3 regions of the Eubacterium segne genome follow, and region 3 is predicted to be linked to each of the others. Evidence: predicted binding sites of a transcription regulator. Region 3 holds the regulator's gene; each other region holds the start of a gene.
The links. Region 3 encodes NrdR, which represses ribonucleotide reductase genes. Its sites were predicted from a motif close to CACNANATNTNGTG; they were not measured.
Positions count from the first base shown of each region.

Region 1: a site for NrdR is predicted at 4,212-4,225, ahead of H8S00_RS01405 (ATP cone domain-containing protein). Genes of this name have one in related genera too.
Region 2: a site for NrdR is predicted at 5,094-5,107, ahead of nrdD (anaerobic ribonucleoside-triphosphate reductase). Genes of this name have one in related genera too.

Region 1 is NZ_JACOOZ010000001.1:294,528-300,972, reverse strand. Features, by position in the region: gene H8S00_RS01425 (VirB4-like conjugal transfer ATPase, CD1110 family) at 1-1,156, shown strand, start outside; gene H8S00_RS01420 (C40 family peptidase) at 1,295-3,034, shown strand; gene H8S00_RS01415 (type I restriction-modification system subunit M N-terminal domain-containing protein) at 3,227-3,532, shown strand; gene H8S00_RS01410 (acyl-CoA thioesterase) at 3,576-4,061, shown strand; gene H8S00_RS01405 (ATP cone domain-containing protein) at 4,432-4,734, shown strand; gene H8S00_RS01400 (hypothetical protein) at 5,294-5,659, shown strand; gene H8S00_RS01395 (SpoVG family protein) at 5,680-6,312, shown strand; gene H8S00_RS01390 (hypothetical protein) at 6,326-6,445, shown strand, end outside.
Region 2 is NZ_JACOOZ010000012.1:42,966-49,410, reverse strand. Features, by position in the region: gene H8S00_RS13465 (glycosyl hydrolase family 28-related protein) at 1-1,616, opposite strand, end outside; gene H8S00_RS13460 (cupin domain-containing protein) at 1,721-1,978, opposite strand; gene H8S00_RS13455 (GTP pyrophosphokinase) at 2,077-2,757, opposite strand; gene nrdD (anaerobic ribonucleoside-triphosphate reductase) at 2,881-5,070, opposite strand; gene H8S00_RS13445 (MATE family efflux transporter) at 5,231-6,445, opposite strand, start outside.
Region 3 is NZ_JACOOZ010000005.1:6,020-12,464, reverse strand. Features, by position in the region: gene H8S00_RS07890 (shikimate dehydrogenase) at 1-587, shown strand, start outside; gene H8S00_RS07885 (YqeG family HAD IIIA-type phosphatase) at 735-1,235, opposite strand; gene nrdR (transcriptional regulator NrdR) at 1,271-1,720, opposite strand; gene H8S00_RS07875 (PRC-barrel domain-containing protein) at 1,827-2,090, opposite strand; gene sigG (RNA polymerase sporulation sigma factor SigG) at 2,159-2,935, opposite strand; gene sigE (RNA polymerase sporulation sigma factor SigE) at 3,011-3,748, opposite strand; gene H8S00_RS07860 (sigma-E processing peptidase SpoIIGA) at 3,759-4,577, opposite strand; gene H8S00_RS07855 (hypothetical protein) at 5,322-5,462, opposite strand; gene H8S00_RS07850 (hypothetical protein) at 5,717-6,445, opposite strand, start outside.

The DNA of each region.
Region 1 (6,445 bases), on a different contig from region 3:
GGCGGTTCTTATGCCATTTAATATTCAGGAACTTTGTGATAAAGGTGGAATATATTATGGCGTTAATCAGGTGTCAAAAAATATAATTGTTGGAAATAGAAAAAAATTACTTAATGGTAATGGGTTTATATTTGGCGTTTCAGGAGCAGGTAAATCATTTCAAGCAAAAATGGAGATGGGTTCAGTGTTGTTATCAACAAAAGATAATGTAATTTGTGTGGATCCAATGAATGAATATGAGGATGTAGTTGAAAAATACAATGGGACATATATTAACATTTCTAATAATACAAAAAACTATATTAACCCTATGGATATGGATGTATGGAATCTTGATGTATTAGATAGCAAGGGATGGGTAAGAGATAAGTGTCAGTTTATGCTAAGTATTTGTGAACAGATAATGAAAGAAATAACACCACAGCAACGCTCTATTATATCAAGATGCGTAAAAGATCTTTATATGGAAATAGCACGTAGTAAAGAAAAGTATATTCCTACAATGGAAGACTTGTACAATAAACTTCTTGAACAGAATGACAAGGAAGCAAAGGATGTTGCACTTGGACTTGAAATATTTGTTACCGGAGCATTGAATATCTTTAATCATCAGACAAACATAAATGTAAATAACAGATTTATTGTGTATGGAATAAGAGACCTTGGAGAATCCCTTGCCCCACTTGCAATGCTGGTAATGATGGAAACAATACAGCAGAAGATAATTGACAATGGTGAAAGGGGAATAGCAACATGGTTTTACATTGATGAAGTGCATGTTCTTTTAAATTCTCCGTTCAGTGCAGAATATCTACGCCAGATGTGGAAAAAGGTAAGAAAGCAGGGAGGTCTTTGTACAGGAATTACACAGAACATAGTGGACCTTTTAATGAGTGAGACAAGCACAACAATGCTTTCAAACTCAGCATTCATACTTCTTTTAAATCAGTCAAGCAAGGACATAGAAAAGATAGTGGAGTCGCTGGAAATATCAGAGGAGCAACTTAACTATGTAATAGATTCACCGTCAGGATGTGGACTCATAAAATGCGGAAGCAGAATGGTGCCATTTGATAACGTGATAACAAAGAACAGCGAGTTGTACAAGCTGTATAACACTAATCTGTATGAGAAGATGGAAATAGGAGGAGTGTAGATAGTAATTGATTATGGATATAGTTTGGAAAAATCTAGTTTTTATTACGAATGAAAAGAAAAATAAATAATATGCAAACGCCAAGTTAGCAAGGAACTAATCTGGCGTTATTTTTTACCCAAAATCAAGGAGGACAACATGAAAATAAACAAGGAAAAAGAAGTTAACACAGAAATACACAAGAAAAGGACCGGAAAGATTCATAAAAAAAATGAAACAAAGATTGACAATAAGTCAATGACAACCAGAGCAGGGAGAAGTGTAACGTCAGTAGGAAAAATGGCTGAATCAGCTATTACTGAAAATGTTGAAGGCGGTGAAAACATTGATGGAGCATTTGAGGCAACAGGCATTGCAATAAGACCTGTAAAAGGGGCAATAAGTGAAGGTAATCGAATCAGGAAAAAGATAAGAACGTCAAAGCTACAGAAGGAAGTGGCAGGCAAAAGAATCAGAAAGAAAGCATCAAACAAGGGAAAAGAACTTGCCAAAAAGCCAGCAAAGAATGCTTCAAAAAATGTGACAAAGAAAACATCAAAAAAGGTAGCCAAGGATACAACAAAGGAAGTTACCAAGGAAGGTACAAAACTTGCAGTAAAAACCGGTACTACAGTTGCCGGTTCAGCGGCAGGTCCTGAAGGCACATTGATTGGAATGGCTGCAGGTGAAGCAGTGGGAATGAAGATTGAAAACACATTTTACAGGGCAGAGCAAAAAAGCAGGATGATGAAATATTTCATGGACAAGCTAAAGCCCGGTGATGAGCAAAACGATAGCATATTCAAACTTGCAGGAAGCCTGATAAAAAACAAGATGGTATACATGATTAAGCAGGTGGCATCCCTGCTTGCACCGTTGGTTGTTCCAATACTCATAGTGGTAATGGTTGCAACAGGAATTGTGTTTGCAATCATAGCGGTGCTTTATAATTCACCGTTTGCAATATTTCTTCCACCACTTGAAAGTGGAGACACAATACAGACTGTAACAACGCAGTACGTATCTGAATTTAATCAGGAAATACAGACACTGGTGGATGAACACAAGGATGCAGATGAGGGCAGAAAGGTGTATGTGGACTATGAGGGAATGAACAGCGAGCCTTCAAACTATTATGACATCATGTGCGTGTACATGGTGAAATATGGTTACGAAAACACGGCAACAAAAATGAATGAAGCAAACAAGCAGAATTTAAAGGCAGTGTTTGATGACATGTGCAAGTATACAACAGAAAATGTAACAGACAAAAAGGGCAAAAAGAAGAAAAAGTACCTTGAAGTGAGAATTACATTAAAAAGCTACACGGAAATGTCAGAGCAGTATCAGTTTGATGAGGAAAGAAAGGAAACACTTAATCAGCTAATGAGTGCCTGCATCACAAGTAATCCGTCAGGCAGTCAGACAGGTGGAAGTCAGCTAAGTGGCTTGCAGGGAAGCCTTACCCCACAGGAAATAACAAGCATAACTGACAAAATAACAAATCAGGCACAAAAGACCGTGGCATCATTTGTATTGTCTAAGGTAGGATATCCGTATAGTCAGAATTTAAGAAACAGTGGAAAGGCATTTGATTGTAGTTCGCTGGCATACTACGCATGGAAATCAGCAGGTATTGATATAGCATTTGGCGGCTCAACCACTGCAGCTGCAGAAGCAGAAGGGCTGAAAGGCAAAACATTTAAGGAAAAAGACATACAGCCAGGAGACTTGATATTTTATAACTACACAACCAATGGAAGATACAAAAATATCAGCCACGTGGGTATTTATGTAGGCAATGGAAAAATGGTTGAGGCAGTGGATGAGGCACACGGAGTATGCTTGGGCAATTATCATAATGGTGGGTTGGTGATGATATGTCGTCCGGGAAAATAAAATTAATGCTAATGACAGTAGCAAATTTTGTCGTTCTTGATGTTTTTTTGAGCAATATATTTTTAATTGGAAAATTAAGAAATATATATTAAAATATAAAGGTAACAAATTATGTGAAATAAGCGGTTGAAAATTTATATTTAAACGATTAGAAATCTAAGAAACATATATGACAAATAAAGGAGGAGTAAAATGACAGAAGGAAAGGACTTACTTCAGGTTTTATGGAGTGGGGCGGATGTATTAAGAGGTAAGATTGATGCGAATGAATATAAGACATATTTATTAGGGTTAGTATTCTATAAGTATTTATCAGATTCGTATTTATCAAAGGCGTACGATTTATTAAATGATGAGATACCGGATGATTTGCAAGAGGCACAAAAGGTTTATGAGGAGGCAATGAATAGCGAAGATGCAGAAGAACTTTTAGCAGAACTAAAAGAATCATTGCATTATACTTTGGATTCTAATATGACATATGTATGTATGTTATAAAATAATTTTACTCTTACGATGTAACAAAGGAGCGTGTTTATATATGAATAGAAAAAATATTAATAGAAAAACAGTCTCTTTTTCAAGGACTGAGCAGGTACATGTAATAAAGCCATGTGATTTAAATGGTGGCGGTCGTTTATTTGGCGGAGCATTACTTTCTATGCTTGATGAAATTGCAGGAATTGTTGCAAAGCGCCATTCCGGCTGCAATAATGTAACAACTGCTGCAATCGACCATTTAGACTTTAAAGATGGAGCCTATGTAAATGATTTGCTGGTAATTATTGGTTATGTAACATATACCGGAAACACTTCAATGGAAGTTCGCATAGATACTTATGTTGAAAATAATGAAGGAATGCGCCACCCTATTAACAGAGCTTTCTTTGTAATGGTTGCAATGGGCGCTAATAACAGACCAACAAAAGTTCCACCGCTTATCATTGAAAATGAATTTCAGCAGGCCGAGTGGGACTGTGCCCTTAAACGAAAAGAAAACCGAATCAAGATGAAGAATGATTTTTAATTTCATTCACATATGCAATATACTTTTCTCTTTAAATTTATAATTGCATTCAAATAAAATATATATCACTTAATTAAATTAATTTATTTTTCACTTGACAATTTTTCTTTTTTTGTTCCATCCCTTTATTTAGGGCATTCATTTTGCAAACACTATATATTGTGTTTTTGTTTTTTGATTTTCGCAATATTTGGTAGACATTCATTTAGCTTAGTGCTATAACCTAATGCATGCGAAAGAGTTAAACACCTTACTTGATTATCATAGTTTAACACATCGCTTTTTTATTGCCTAAAAAGCACAATGTATTTAATTGTGTTTAATATAGAACAGCATTATTATCGTATTTTTAATGCTGTATACATGATATATGAAGAAGAAAGAAGGAACGAAAAAAATGATAAGTGTTATTAAACGTGACGGTCATAGAGCTACTTATGATCGTAACAAAATTGTATCAGCTATTCAGAAGGCGAACACAGAAGTCGACCAGGAAGAAAGAATTAGTGAGGAACAGATTTATAATATATTAGCTTCTATTGAAAACCGTGGCTTTGATGAGATGGCAGTTGAAGATATTCAGGATATTATTGAACAGAAGCTTATGGCAGAGAAGAAATTTGTTCTTGCAAAAACATACATCATTTATCGTTTGCCAATAGAATATCATTAGCCTTTGGAACATATTTAGGATAATAAATTGGTTCATATTTTTCTTTATCAAGGTAGCGTACATTCTTATAATCTATTTTTCCAGAAGTAATATGCTTGCCCTGCAAAATTGGAACACCTTTGTTGACATATTCAACTTTATCAGCAGTTGTATTTATTCCTTGGTACGCAACTTCAACAACATCTTGAAACTTACGCTGTTCCCAAGTATTAAGGCATATGAATAAAAAGTTAAGGTGATTAAATGGATAAAAAGAGCTAAAGTGCTTGAAAAAACAATGAATGACAGAGATTGTTAAAAAAATTCGTTAAAAGTTAGCTGAATCATAGTAATTTACATAAAAAAGACCAACATAGACTTAAAAATAACAAAATAAAGACCATACTAGTTTTCGACATAATAATTTCTAACTGTTAGAATTATAACATCACTTAGAAAACACTAAGTAATAATTTAATAACGCCTTATCAATATTCTATTGTAGTGAATGGAGTATTTGATAGGGCGTTTTTCTTTTGCACCTACAATAAGAAAAATAAAATACGAAAGGAGATTCAGGATGAGACATGTAAATGATAAGGAGTCAGCTCGTGAAATAGGATATTTGTTTCAAGCATTACAGCATGAGTGGGAACGTTCTGGGAAAACAGTTGTTACTAGGCGCATTGGTCAGGATGAATATGATGAGTTTGCAAAATGTTATTCAAAGAAACTGGAAAATTATGACAAAGAGCGAAATAAAGATGAAGCAATGCAGATAAAGGTAATACTAAAATCAATGAAAGAAATGTGCGTGTTAAGTCGCATTGCTAAAAAGATTTGCAACAAAGCAGCGCTTAGTTCAAGTAAAAAATGGGGACATTTCGATATTGAGTTAGACAGGGAAGAAAGAAAATGTTTAGAAGAAATAATAGGAATAAATTAATTGGAAGGAGAGAAATGTAAATGAATTATAGTATAAGAATTTTTAAAACAAAAAATCAAGAAAGAAGTACAAAAGCGTATGCATCAGTAACATTTAATAAATGTTTTATAGTTACAGGAATTACTGTAAGAGAAAATAAAAATGGTGAACTGTTTGTGTCAATGCCAAGTTACAAAAGTAAGTCTGTTGATGATAATGGAAAGCCAGTATACAAAGAATATTGCAATCCAACGACAAAAGAATTCAGAGATGAGTTATATGGAAATATTCTGAAAAACTTTAAAGAAGGTGTTAACGAGTATGAAGTGAAAGGGCTGGATGATAAAATGGAAATTGGAATTTCACTCAATACAATGTCAGGTACAAATCTAGAAGCAATTGGCAGGGTTTATTTAGACAAGTGCTTTGTCATAAATAATATTAAGGTTATGACAAGTGAAAAAGGTTCTTTTGTAGCAATGCCGTCTCAGTTAGTGAACAGAGGAGATGAAGGAAAAAAATATGAAGATGTTTGTTTCCCGATAACAAAGGAATTCAGAACTGAGTTGTACAATGCAATTTTAAGTGAAAAAGAAAAAGTATATGAAAAAATGAATGAAGAATTTATACAGGTGGACAAAGCGTTAGATGGTGTGGAAACACCCTTTAGATAAGGAGGAAAAGAATATGCAGATAGATAAAGTATTTGAAAATGTAAAAGAAAGAACAATCAGAGAAAATGAAAAGAATAAATGTGAATTGTTCCCCAATAAGGGAAAAAAAGCAGTTGTGGTTCTTACAGATGAT
Region 2 (6,445 bases), on a different contig from region 3:
CCTGCCGTAACATATGGACTTGCAGACCATATATCCTTAAAAATACCGCCTCCACCATTACATATAAACAGGCTTGGATACTGGTAATCCCACACTCTTTTAACATCCACATCTCTTGCTCTTCCCTCATCATATGGCATTTCAAATTCTCCGGTACCCTTTACAAGGTTTCCGTGACCTCCGAAGAATTTCACATCATTAATGTAAGAATCACCTTTTGCCTGCCATTTCACACCACAGGCTCTTGGATTTCTTGCACTGGTATTTATACCTATTCCAAACAATATATTTTTCCTATTTGAGCTTTCTATTAAAGGCTTCATTTTACCAAAGCCTGTAAATTTTTCCGTATTATCTCTTAAAATCAGCTGTGTAGATACCGGATTCATACCTATGAATACAGTATTTTCAGCTAATTTAATGGTATCGGATAAAATGTATTCTCCCTGAGGGAAATAAATAACCTGATATTTTTCTATTGCTTTTTTCAGGCTTTCCGTATCATCTGTTATGCCGTCCCCTGAAAGTCCCACTTCCTTTGCATTAACCCACAAGTCCATATCCGGAAGCTTTGGAATATCAGTTTTTAAGTCATTGTAATTAATCTCCCTTGCATATCTGTATATCTCATCATGAAACTGCTTGTCGGGAAATACATCGGATACCACCACACCGTGAATATATTTTTTTAGTCTGCATTGATAATCTTCATTGGCAATATTCTTTTCCGTGTCCTTAAATCTGATTATATTTTCCACAGCCTTCAGCTGACAGTTATATACATTTATCTGGGTAAGAGAGTTTAACTCCTGGGCAGCACTGATAATACAACTCATATCCTCAAAAATACTATCCTCTATTATGATTTTTTCAAAATAGCCCTCATCAACATCAATAAACTTGGATGTATTTACACTATGAGTTCTTATAATATTAAATCCCGCCTCGTGAGTTTTTATTGCCGCAGATGTTTGCCCATAAAACCGTGTATCCACCATTACAAAAGGCCATCCCGGAGAGCATTTTGTGGTTATGATTCCGTACTTTCCACCACTAATAAACACATCCTCCATTTCATTTCCCACATCATATATACCTGCCATTCCTGATTCTACATGTATATCAATGTGATTAACAAAACAGTGCTGGGCGTAATGAGTCCTTAAGGCAATAGCATATCCATTTCCCTTTCCAAGATGTATGTTTACATTAGACATGGCACTGTAAAAGGTTCCCGGATTGGCATCAGCTATTTTGCTTTCATCCTCTGCCATCATATTTACAAACCAGAAAAGATACTTGTATCCTCCTTTTTGCTCAGGATGCGGTTCATTAAAGCCTTCTGCATTATCCTTTAATATAAACTCCGGTCTTTCTTCTCCATATCCTATAATTCTTACAGCCTTTGGTATATAAATTGTTTTACTTATAAGATATTTTCCCTCTGGCACAAAAAGGACGCCATACCCCTGCCTTTTTACAACAGAGTATACTGCGTCCTGTAACTGACTGCTAACATCCATGGTTCCGTCATTTCGGATGTCAAAATTTTCCTTTGTAAAATAAACTGCGTTGTGGTCATGCAGCATTTTTTTATAAAATGATTCGCCGTTCATATACATACCTCTTTACATATGTGATATGTTTCGATTTTATCAAATATGTGAATATTATGCAAATTAAAACTATTTCAAATATTCATATAAAAAACATACAAAATTTATTTTTCGTGATTTGGTACAACAGCAAAAATCACTAAATCTTCATCGCCTTTATTTTCCATTCCATGAGTATGTCCCATAGGGCAATAATGACACATTCCCGGCTTTAATATTTCCGTCTTTCCATCCATGATAATAGTAGCCTCTCCTGATATGCAATAAACTGTCTCGCTGTTTTTTTCATGGGTGTGAAGACCAATAGATGAGCCCGGCTCCAATGTCCCATAAAGTATCTTTACGTTTTCATCAATAAACATTTTGCCTTTGTGTCATTCTTTCCACCATTAAAGTTGTGAAGAATTGTTTCTTCCATGTCATCAAAATTAAACAACATATTTACACCTGCTTTCTTATTTTATTTAGCTTTTGTTAAATTCTTGATACTTTCCATTTTATCGTCTAAGCTGGCACTTAATTCTGCACATTCCGTGAGTTTCTCAGATAATACTGTCAACAAATCCTCATCTACATCCTTTTTATATCTCATTTTATGTTCAAGACTTGCCCAAAAATCCATGGCTATGGTTCTAAACTGCACTTCAACTTTCATTGCTCTTTTTTCATCTTCCAGAAAAATAGGTACTTCCACAATTAAATGCAGACTTCTGTAACCGCTTTCCTTAGGATTTTTTATGTAATCCTTCTTTTCAATTAATGTTATATCATCCTGCTGAAGAAGGCATTTTGCCAGTTTATAAATATCCTCCTTAAAGGAACAGATAACCCTGATTCCTGCAATATCCGTAATATTTTTTTCAATATCATCGGTAGTCATTTTAAGACCTTTTTTCTGAACCTTTTTCATTATGCTTTCAGGGGATTTCAGCCTTGATTTTATGGTTTCTATAGGATTATCGTCGTATCTTAAAGAAAACTGTTCATCTAAAACCCTGAACTTTGTTTCTATTTCCATAATGGCACATTTATAATACGACATTAATTTCATATAGGATAACTGTCCCTCTTTAATTTTCTCCACCACGGGACTTTTTACCACTTCATTAATAATAATATTTCTTATTTGATCTTTTATCATCGTTTTATACCTCTCCCTCTTAATTCCGCGCACATAACTGTGATTATTATACCACACTAAATAAAAAAAAGAAATTGCCATCTGTCCGACAGCAATCTCCTTTATTTTTATAACTATTATTTTTTACAAATGAAGTACCCTATCCTTTATTTCCTGAGTTCTTCCCTGATTCCAGAACTGGGTTCCAATGTATCCGCATGTTCTTCTGGCAACACTCATTTTATCCTGATTTCTGTTTCCACAGCTTGGGCATTCCCAAATTAACTTTCCTGACTCTTCGTCTGATACAATCTGAATTTCTCCATTGTATCCGCAGCACTCACAATAATCAGATTTAGTATTTAATTCAGCATACATAATGTTGTCATAAATAAATTTCATTACTTCAATTACTGCTTCGATATTGTCCTGAAGATTAGGAACTTCTACGTAGCTTATGGCACCACCCGGTGAAAGTTTCTGAAATTCTGATTCAAACTTAAGCTTACTGAAAGCATCTATTTCTTCTGTCACATGAACATGATAACTGTTGGTAATGTAATTTTTATCTGTAACACCCTTTATAATGCCAAATCTCTTCTGGAGACACTTAGCAAACTTATAGGTAGTAGATTCCATAGGTGTTCCATATACGGAATAGCTGATGTTTTCAGCTGCCTTCCACTCAGCACATTTATCATTTAACTTCTGCATAACCTTAATGGCAAACTCTTTTCCTTCAGGAGTAGTGTGAGATTTACCTGTCATTCTTACACACATTTCATAAAGACCTGCATAGCCCAATGAAATGGTTGAATATCCGTTAAATAATAATTTATCAATAGTTTCACCCTTTTTAAGACGTGCCAAAGCACCGTTTTGCCATAAAATAGGTGCCACATCTGAAGGTGTTCCAAGAAGTCTCTCATGTCTGCATCTAAGTGCCCTGTGGCATAACTCCAGTCTTTCTTCCAAAATTTTCCAGAACAGTTCCATATCACCGTTAGATGAGCAAGCCACATCAACTAAGTTAATGGTTACAACACCCTGATTGAAACGTCCATAGAATTTGTGGGTTCCGTCTGCGTTTCTCTGGCTGTCCTCAACTGTAAGGAAGCTTCTGCAGCCCATACATGGATAAACGCATCCCTGCTTCATTTCTTTCATAACCTTAGCTGAAATATAATCAGGAACCATTCTCTTGGCAGTACATTTTGCTGCAAGCTCCGTAAGTGCCCAGTATTTTGAATCCGGTGTAACATTATCTTCATCTAAAACATATATAATTTTAGGAAATGCCGGTGTAATCCAAACACCTTTTTCATTTTTAACACCTTGAATACGCTGTTTTAAAACCTCTTCTATAAGGGTAGCCAAATCATCCCTGGTCTGACCTTCCGGTACCTCATCAAGATACATAAACATTGTTACAAAAGGTGCCTGCCCATTACATGTCATAAGAGTAATCAGCTGATACTGAATAGTCTGGATACCACGGTTTATCTCATCCTTTAATCTTCTCTCGGCAATTTGTTTTACCTGCTCATCACTGTAATTCAAGTTGAGTTCATCTCTTTCAGCTAAAACTTCTTTGGTAATTTTTTCTCTGCTCACCTGAACAAAAGGTGCCAAATGTCCTAATGAAAATGACTGACCGCCGTACTGATTGCTGGCAACCTGTGCCACAATCTGTGTAGTAACATTGCAGGCTGTATAAAAGCTGTGAGGTGTATCTATTTTAGTTTCGGATATGCATGTTCCATTTTGAAGCATATCCTCTAAATTAATTAAGTCACAGTTGTGCTCCTTCTGTGCAAAATAGTCGGAATCATGGAAATGTATAATTCCCTGCTCATGAGCCTGAACAATATCCTCCGGCAATAAAATACGTTTAGTTAAATCCTTGCTGACTTCACCTGCCATATAATCTCTCTGGGTGGAGTTAATTGTAGGATTCTTGTTGGAATTTTCCTGTTTAACTTCTTCATTAATCTGATCAATAAGAGACAAAATTCCATCATCTGTTGTGTTGGCTTTTCTGGCTAATTCACGTGTATATCTGTATCTTACGTACTTCTGGGCTACCTCATATCCACGCATCTCCATGATGCCTCTCTCTACCATGTCCTGAATATCTTCAACTGCTACTGCATGGTTTGATTTTTCAATCTGGTCAACAACAAGATTTCCCACTGCCGCAATCTGATACTCGTTTAACTTATGTATAGGGGCAATCTCGTTATTTGCCTTCCTTATAGCATTAAGAATCTTGTTAACGTCGAACGAAACTTCCTGACCGTTTCGTTTAATTACCTTTCTCAATAAAACTTCCATCTTTTCTCCCTCTCAAGCTCGAATACTATATCTTGTATATGCTTAAAGCATTATAGCACAACATATTCCATTTTGTACAGTGGCAATTGCAACATTTCTGAAATATTTCTTCTTTTTTTTACAAAATCTCCAATTATAGTTTTCCCTCATACAAAATGTTCTAAACTAACTTTTTAAACACCTTTTTAATTACAATTAACGACAGTACTGCTGCTAAAAAGTCGGATATCGGTGCAACATACATCATACCATCTATACCTAAATAGCCAAAGTTGTGGAAAATATATGGTAACACAATCATAAGTGGTATAAAGCATATAACCTGTCTTGTAAGAGACAAAAATGTTCCCTTGTTTGGTTCCCCTATAACAGTACAAAATGTTGATGTTATTGGCTGTATTCCGTCTAAGAAAGTCATAAATAAAAATATTCTGAAAAAGTTAATGGAAAACCTAAAATATTCAGGGCTTCCTGAACCGAATATGCTTATTATCTGTCTTGGGAACAGTTGGAATATTATAAATGCAATAGTTGAAATAATTGTATTGCAGGAAACGGCAAGCTTATAGGTCTTTTTAACTCTGTCATTTTTACCTGCTCCCCTGTTAAAACTGGCAATAGGCTGTATTCCCTGTGCCACACCTATACATATGGAGAAATACACCTGATTAACCTTCATTACAATTCCCGTACAGGCAAGGGGAATGTCCGCACCATAAGGGCTAAGGGCACCGTAATATGTCAGTGATTTATTCATTACAACCTGAACAAACATAATTGCCAGCTGATTTAAGCACTGTGCCATTCCAAGATGTACAGTTCTTCCTACTATCTTAAGTTGTGGTACAAAATGCTTTCCGTGAAGCTTAATGGTTTTAAAATGAATCAAGTACCATATAACCATAATTGAAGCTAAAATTTGTCCTATTACAGTAGCTATTGCTGCTCCTGCCATTTTCCAGTTAAATACCATGACAAAAAGGTAATCTAAAATTACATTTACAATGGCGCCTACAAGGTTACAGGCCATGGAAAACTTCGGACTTCCGTCTGCTCTTACTAAATGTGAACCACCAGATGAAATAATGGCAAAAGGAAATCCCAATGCCAGATATTTTGTATATTCCATGGCATACGGTAATACCGTATCTGTTGAACCAAAGAATAAAAGTAGGGGTTTTAATGCCGTAAGTCCCACAACAGACAGAACAACACCGATAATAAACATCATTGAAGCACTTACGCCTATAAAATATGGTGCTTTTTCCTTTTCTCCTGCACCTAAGTTTAAATTAAATCCTGAAGCTCCACCTATTCCAAAAGCCAGTGCCGTAGCAATACATAAGGTGGTAAAGGGAAAGGCAACATTAGTGGC
Region 3 (6,445 bases):
ACACCGTTGTAAATGAAAATGGCAGATACATAGGTCATAACACTGACGGCATAGGTTACATGCAGTCAGTAAAGGATGCAGGTTTTGATATTAAGGGCGAAACCATGACTCTTCTTGGTGCCGGTGGTGCAGCATCTTCCATCTTTGTTCAGGCAGCATTAGATGGTGTTAAAAAAATCAACCTTTTCAGTATTAAGGACAGGTTCTGGGAAAAAGCAGAAAAAATGGTTGATATGGTTAATTCCAACACAGATTGTGATGCAAAGCTTATTGAGTTAGGCAATGACGATATATTAAACGAAGCTATCTCAAACAGTAAGATTTTAACCAATGCCACATCTGTTGGCATGGCACCAAATACTGATAATTGTATAGTGAAGGATTTTTCAATTTTTAATGAAAACCTTATTGTTTCAGATGTAATATATAATCCAATGGAAACTAAGCTTTTAAAAATTGCCAAAGAACATGGATGTCCTACCTTTAACGGCATATATATGCTGTTATATCAGGGAGCTGAAGCTTTTAAGTTATTTACGGGAAAAGATATGCCTGTGGAAGAGATTAAAAAGAAATATTTTTCATAACATCGAGTAGGCTGACTCCTACCCGATTTTAGCTAGCGGACATCTCAAAGCATAGCTTTTCGATGTTCTTACGCCCGGCAAATAATATTTCGTGCGAGCACGATATTGCTTGCCGGGCTTTTGCTACAAAAAAAGTGCGTAGGTTCATTACTTACGCACTTTTCTTTTCCATAACCAGAGAATTAATTTTTCCGGTATTCTTTTTAAAATAATCTGTATTTCCTCTTTTTTGTCAATTTGCTTTAACATTACAGTTTCTATACCTGTTCTGTTTGCCCCCCAGATATCCGTAAAAATCTGGTCGCCAATAAACAATGTGGATTCTTTATCAGTATTCATAAGCTCCATTGCCTTTTTATAGCTTTCCCTTGAAGGCTTATGAGCATCATATATGAATTTTGAATTAACTGCCTTTGCAAAAGGTTCAACTCTTAGTTTCTTATTATTTGAAATAAGACATGTATCTATTCCCATTCCATGTATTTTTTCAAAAACCTTAATTATATGTTCATCTGCCGGTGCTCCGTGAGGCACCAGTGTATTGTCTATGTCCGATACTATTCCACGAATACCTTTTTTGTAGTACATTTCAAAATCAATGTCATCAACGGAATCAAGGTATGTATCCGGGTATAATTTATTTAGCATTTAAATCTCCTTAGGGTTAAAATGTTAAAACTTAATTATTTAAGTAATTTTGCCAGTTCCTCCATAAATGTGTTTACATCCTTAAATTCACGATATACCGATGCAAAACGCACATATGCCACCTGGTCTAATTTCTTTAATCTGTCCATTACCAGTTCTCCGATAACCGCACTGGAAACTTCCTTCTGTTCCATGTTAAATACGGCATTTTCAACATCTTCCACTGCTGAAACAATCTGTTCATAGGAAACCGGTCTTTTATGGCATGACCTTAAAATTCCTGCCTCAATTTTGCTTCTGTCATAGGGTTCACGTATATTATCTTTTTTTATAACAATAAGTGGAATGGATTCTACCTTTTCGTACGTGGTAAATCTCTTCTTACATACTTCACACTGACGTCTTCTTCTAATGGCATTATTCTCTTCTGCCGGTCTTGAATCAATAACCTTTGTATTTTCTTCTCCACAATATGGACACTTCATAGTTGTTCCTCCGGTTCTTTTTTACCACATAATTATAGATAATATTCCCTGTAAGGTCAAGGGTTTAGAATCCAGGCTTTTCACTGATTATGAGTATTTATTACCTCTAAAACATCTTTATTTTATGTTTAACCTCCGCCTCATCTACCTTTACCAATATAATATCAGGTCCCACCTGGGTAATACACTTAAAAGGGATTACATACTCGTAATCACTACATACTAATCCACACCATTTACTTGGTCCCGGCACAATAATTGCCTCAATACATCCTGTGCAAATATCAAATGCTATATCATCTGCACATCCTAATATTTTGCAATTGCAACAGTTTATAACCTCTTTCCTTTTTAAATCCTCTATTCTCATTTAAAGCCTTTTTTATTATCTTATGCAGTATCCCTGTTTTGTCTATCAATTTGTAGCGGGACATTCTCTTATTTCATGTAATTTTTCATACTTTTTAATGCGTTTTTTTCCAATCTGCTTACCTGTGCCTGGGAAATGCCGATTTCATCTGCAATTTCCATCTGAGTTTTTCCGTTAAAAAAACGCATATCTATTATTTTTCTCTCCCTGTCTGACAAACCGTTTAAAGCCTCATTTAGTACAATGTTTTCCACCCATTTTTCTTCTTTATTCTTTTTGTCACTAATCTGATCCATTACATAAAGGGTGTCTCCCCCCTGGTCATAAACCGGGTCGTACAAAGAAACAGGACTTTGAATGGCATCAAGGGCATACAAAATTTCCTCCGGTGTTGCTCCAATGTGCTTTGCAATTTCCTCAATGGTAGGCTCAGTATTAGTTTCCTTTATTATGCTTTCCTTGCAATATATTGCCTTATAAGCAATGTCCTTTATGGAACGGCTTACCCTTATGGATGCATTATCCCTTAAAAATCTTTTAAGCTCCCCTGAAATCATTGGCACTGCATATGTGGAAAATTTAACATTTAAGGTATCGTCAAAATTATCCACAGCCTTAATCAGTCCGATACATCCGATTTGGAACAAATCGTCCACATTTTCACTGCTGTTGGAAAATCGCTGCAAAATACTAAGTACCAGTCGCAGATTTCCCTGAATAAATTCTTCCCTTGCCTCCATGTTGCCTTTTTTTATTTCCTGAAACAGTTCTTTTTTTCTTTTTTCACTTAAAAGCGGCAACTTAGATGTGTTTACACCACATATTTCAACTTTAAAAAGAGCCATAAAAATCCCCCTGCAAAATATCTTTCATAGATATAATTTGCCCAATTTATGGCTCCCTATTCTTAATTATTATATTTATTCAAATTTTACTATTTCCCTTTTTAACCTTTTAATTATTTTCTTTTCTAATCTTGAAATATATGACTGGGATATTCCAAGGCTGTCTGCCACCTCCTTTTGCGTCATTTCCTCCCCATCAACGTTGTTTAATCCGTAACGCATTTCCACAATTACCTTCTCTCTGGTATTTAGTTTTTCTATAGCCTTATATAAAAGCCTTTTCTCCACCTCATTTTCAATTCCTCTTGAAATAACATCTTCATCGGTTCCTAGTATATCGGAAAGTAATAATTCATTTCCGTCCCAATCCACATTTAGCGGTTCATCTATAGAAACCTCCAGCTTAGTTTTATTGTTTTTTCTTAAATACATTAATATTTCATTTTCAATACATCTTGACGCATATGTAGCCAGCTTTATGTTCTTAGTTGGATTAAAGGTGTTAATTCCCTTTATCAGTCCGATGGTTCCTATGGATATTAAATCCTCCACTCCCACACCTGTATTATCAAATTTCTTTGCAATATATACAACTAACCGCAAATTATGTTCAATAAGCTTAGAACGTGCCTCCATGTTTTCCTCTTCAATTAAGCTTTTTATACACTGATATTCCTCTTTGGCACTAAGAGGCGGTGGCAGCACTTCATTCCCTCCTATGTAATGCAAATTCCCCTCTTTTTTTATTATTATTCCACTAAAAAATGGCAGTTTATTAATATTTACAAAGGTTTTTATTGTTTCTAAAAGCATTGTATTCTCCTTATTTATTTAATATATCCGGGTTCAAAATCATTTCATACTTATTATTTTGGCTTAATTTTCCTTTATATATTCCTATTATTGCCTTTTCCGTGGTAATGTCATTGACTACAAGTTTATCTACCACAAAAGCTTTCATCAGTCCGTGGGATTTTCCAACAGTATTATAGGGTACAAAAATATATTTCATATTCTCCATATCGGCTTCTGCTAGTTTATCCTCCTCAATAATTGATACCGGCTTTTTTGTGACAGGTTCTATAAGGCTGTTTCCCGTGTCCCGCAATGCTATCGCCGAGATTTTAGTGTCATTAATAAACAGGTAAGCCGTATAAATATTCCCTACTCTTTTTATATAGTTCAAAATTTTTTTCCTTCCATACTTCACAATAACGCATACCATTATTCCCACAAGCAATATAATAAAAATATTTGTTTTTCCATAATATGTATTTTGAGCTCCCTGCACTATATTTTTATTTTCCAAATTAAAATACAGAAGGTTAAGAAGTCCGTTAAGTAGAAATGTTATGGAATATAAAATTGCAATATTTCTTAAATTAGCCTTTAAATTGTCCCCACCAAATGCAATTACAATAAGAACTTCTGCCATAATCATATATGTTAAAAAGTATGTTATCCCCCCTTCCAACTTTAACATTAATACAATTGTTGCATATATTCCTCCGATTATGGCAGAAATAACGGTTCTTGCAATATGTTTCTTTGTTTTAATTATTATTCCTAATATAAGCAAAACTAAGAAATCCATTAGGAAATTAAATCCAAAATAAACATCTAAGTATATAGTTTGTGTCATCTTTGTCCCCTTTTAAGTTAATTATACCCATATGTTTTTTAAAAGTCTGTCGAAGTGTGCACCGGTTGAAAATTTAATCATATATATATTCCATTGGTTAAGCTTTTTTCTTAAATACATGCCTATAAATAAAACACATAGTCACCTGTGCAAGTTAATATGTATTAAGCACAAAAAAGGACACCCGATACATTACACTCGTTAATGTACCGGATGCCCCGATTCAAATACCTTTTCCTCTAAAATATTATCAAATAAAACTACTTAATAAACTACCTCTCCCTCCAAACTGGGGATAAATCCGTTTCTCTTCAAATGACTTCCTTGTCATTCTCCCACTTCTACTATCATTCTATTCACTTCTTCGTATTCTTTATCCGTAAGACCTTCCTACATCCTAATTACTTATATGCCTTCTTTAAAATATTTATTTTAATGTTCCAGGCTTCCCATCCGTAGCATCTTACCTTTTGTTATCAGCTGTTTCCGATACAACCTTTAACTTCTACGAAGCACTCTCTAAATTTATATGACAATATTTTTAGAAGATTTTCTGTATTTAGTTTTCTTGTTTGTAGTTATAATTTACTATATTTTTTTGATTTTGTAAAGTATTTTTGTGCATTTTATTCAATTTTTGTCGATTTCGACAATACAGAATAGTTTTAAACAATTTTATGAAACGTTTTTTTGTCGTTTTGCACAGAAAAAAATATATGCCAAATGTATTTAATTTACTTTGATTTACTTTTCCATTCCCGATACTTTTTTCTCAACATCCCCACAACATAAATAATTAATGTCGTAACTATTATAATAAAAAATAATATCCTTGTTTCCTTGTCGTACTCCAAACTCAATATAGATAAATACACGGTTATCCAATGATTAACCTCCGGATCTGGATGAACTACATATGAAGTACCAAAAAATGCACCTATAATTAAATGTACTCCAAATAAAATAATCATAAATTGCAGTACACCTGTTTTTTTGACTTTTTTTGCGATAATAACAGCTAGTACAACTGCTATTATTATTGCAACACAAAACATGGGAGTTTTTTGTTGGCCTCCTCACCGTTTCCACTCACGTTGTTCTCCCCAACATAGCTTTAGAGTAATCAGAGCACCTTTCTTTTATATATCATTCCGTTTATTCTCTATCCATGTATGTAACCCACATCCGACGCCCAATAAAACCAGAAGAAGTAGGCCAATAGTAAATACTTCTATGCCATATTCCACACCCAACAGTGGCAAAAAGAAATCCTGCCACGAACCAATGTAACCATATACCCAATCTGGACCCGATAATAATCCGCACAAAGCCATTACCGCACTAACGAAAATATAATACATATGAATAATATTTCTATCTCTCTGTGTTCTCTCCATTCTTACTGTCATTATCACTGCAAAAACACATGAAATAATAAGAGACATATTCATTGCTGAATAATGATTTTCTTCATAAAGGAGTATATCTCTTCCCATAAGCATATCTACATAATAATCAATTCTAAAAAGATACAATATCATATATGTACACATATATGCACACTGCATATAAAACATATACGCCACAACCAGTATATGCTTTCTTCCAAGAATATTATTTATAAGCAACACAATTATAATTCCTATCACGCCACCTATTTTCATTCCTGTTAAAGATTTTCCCATAAAATATCCCAACATACTTCCTGCCCAAGCTCCATAGTAAGCTGAAATGCAATTGGATATAATCACTTTGCACTTTGTAAATATTGATAATAGCAGCAAAATACATCCCATAATCATAAGGACTATATGAAGTAATTTTATATATTCGGTTTCAAAATATAATTCATTAAGTATTTGTACGTT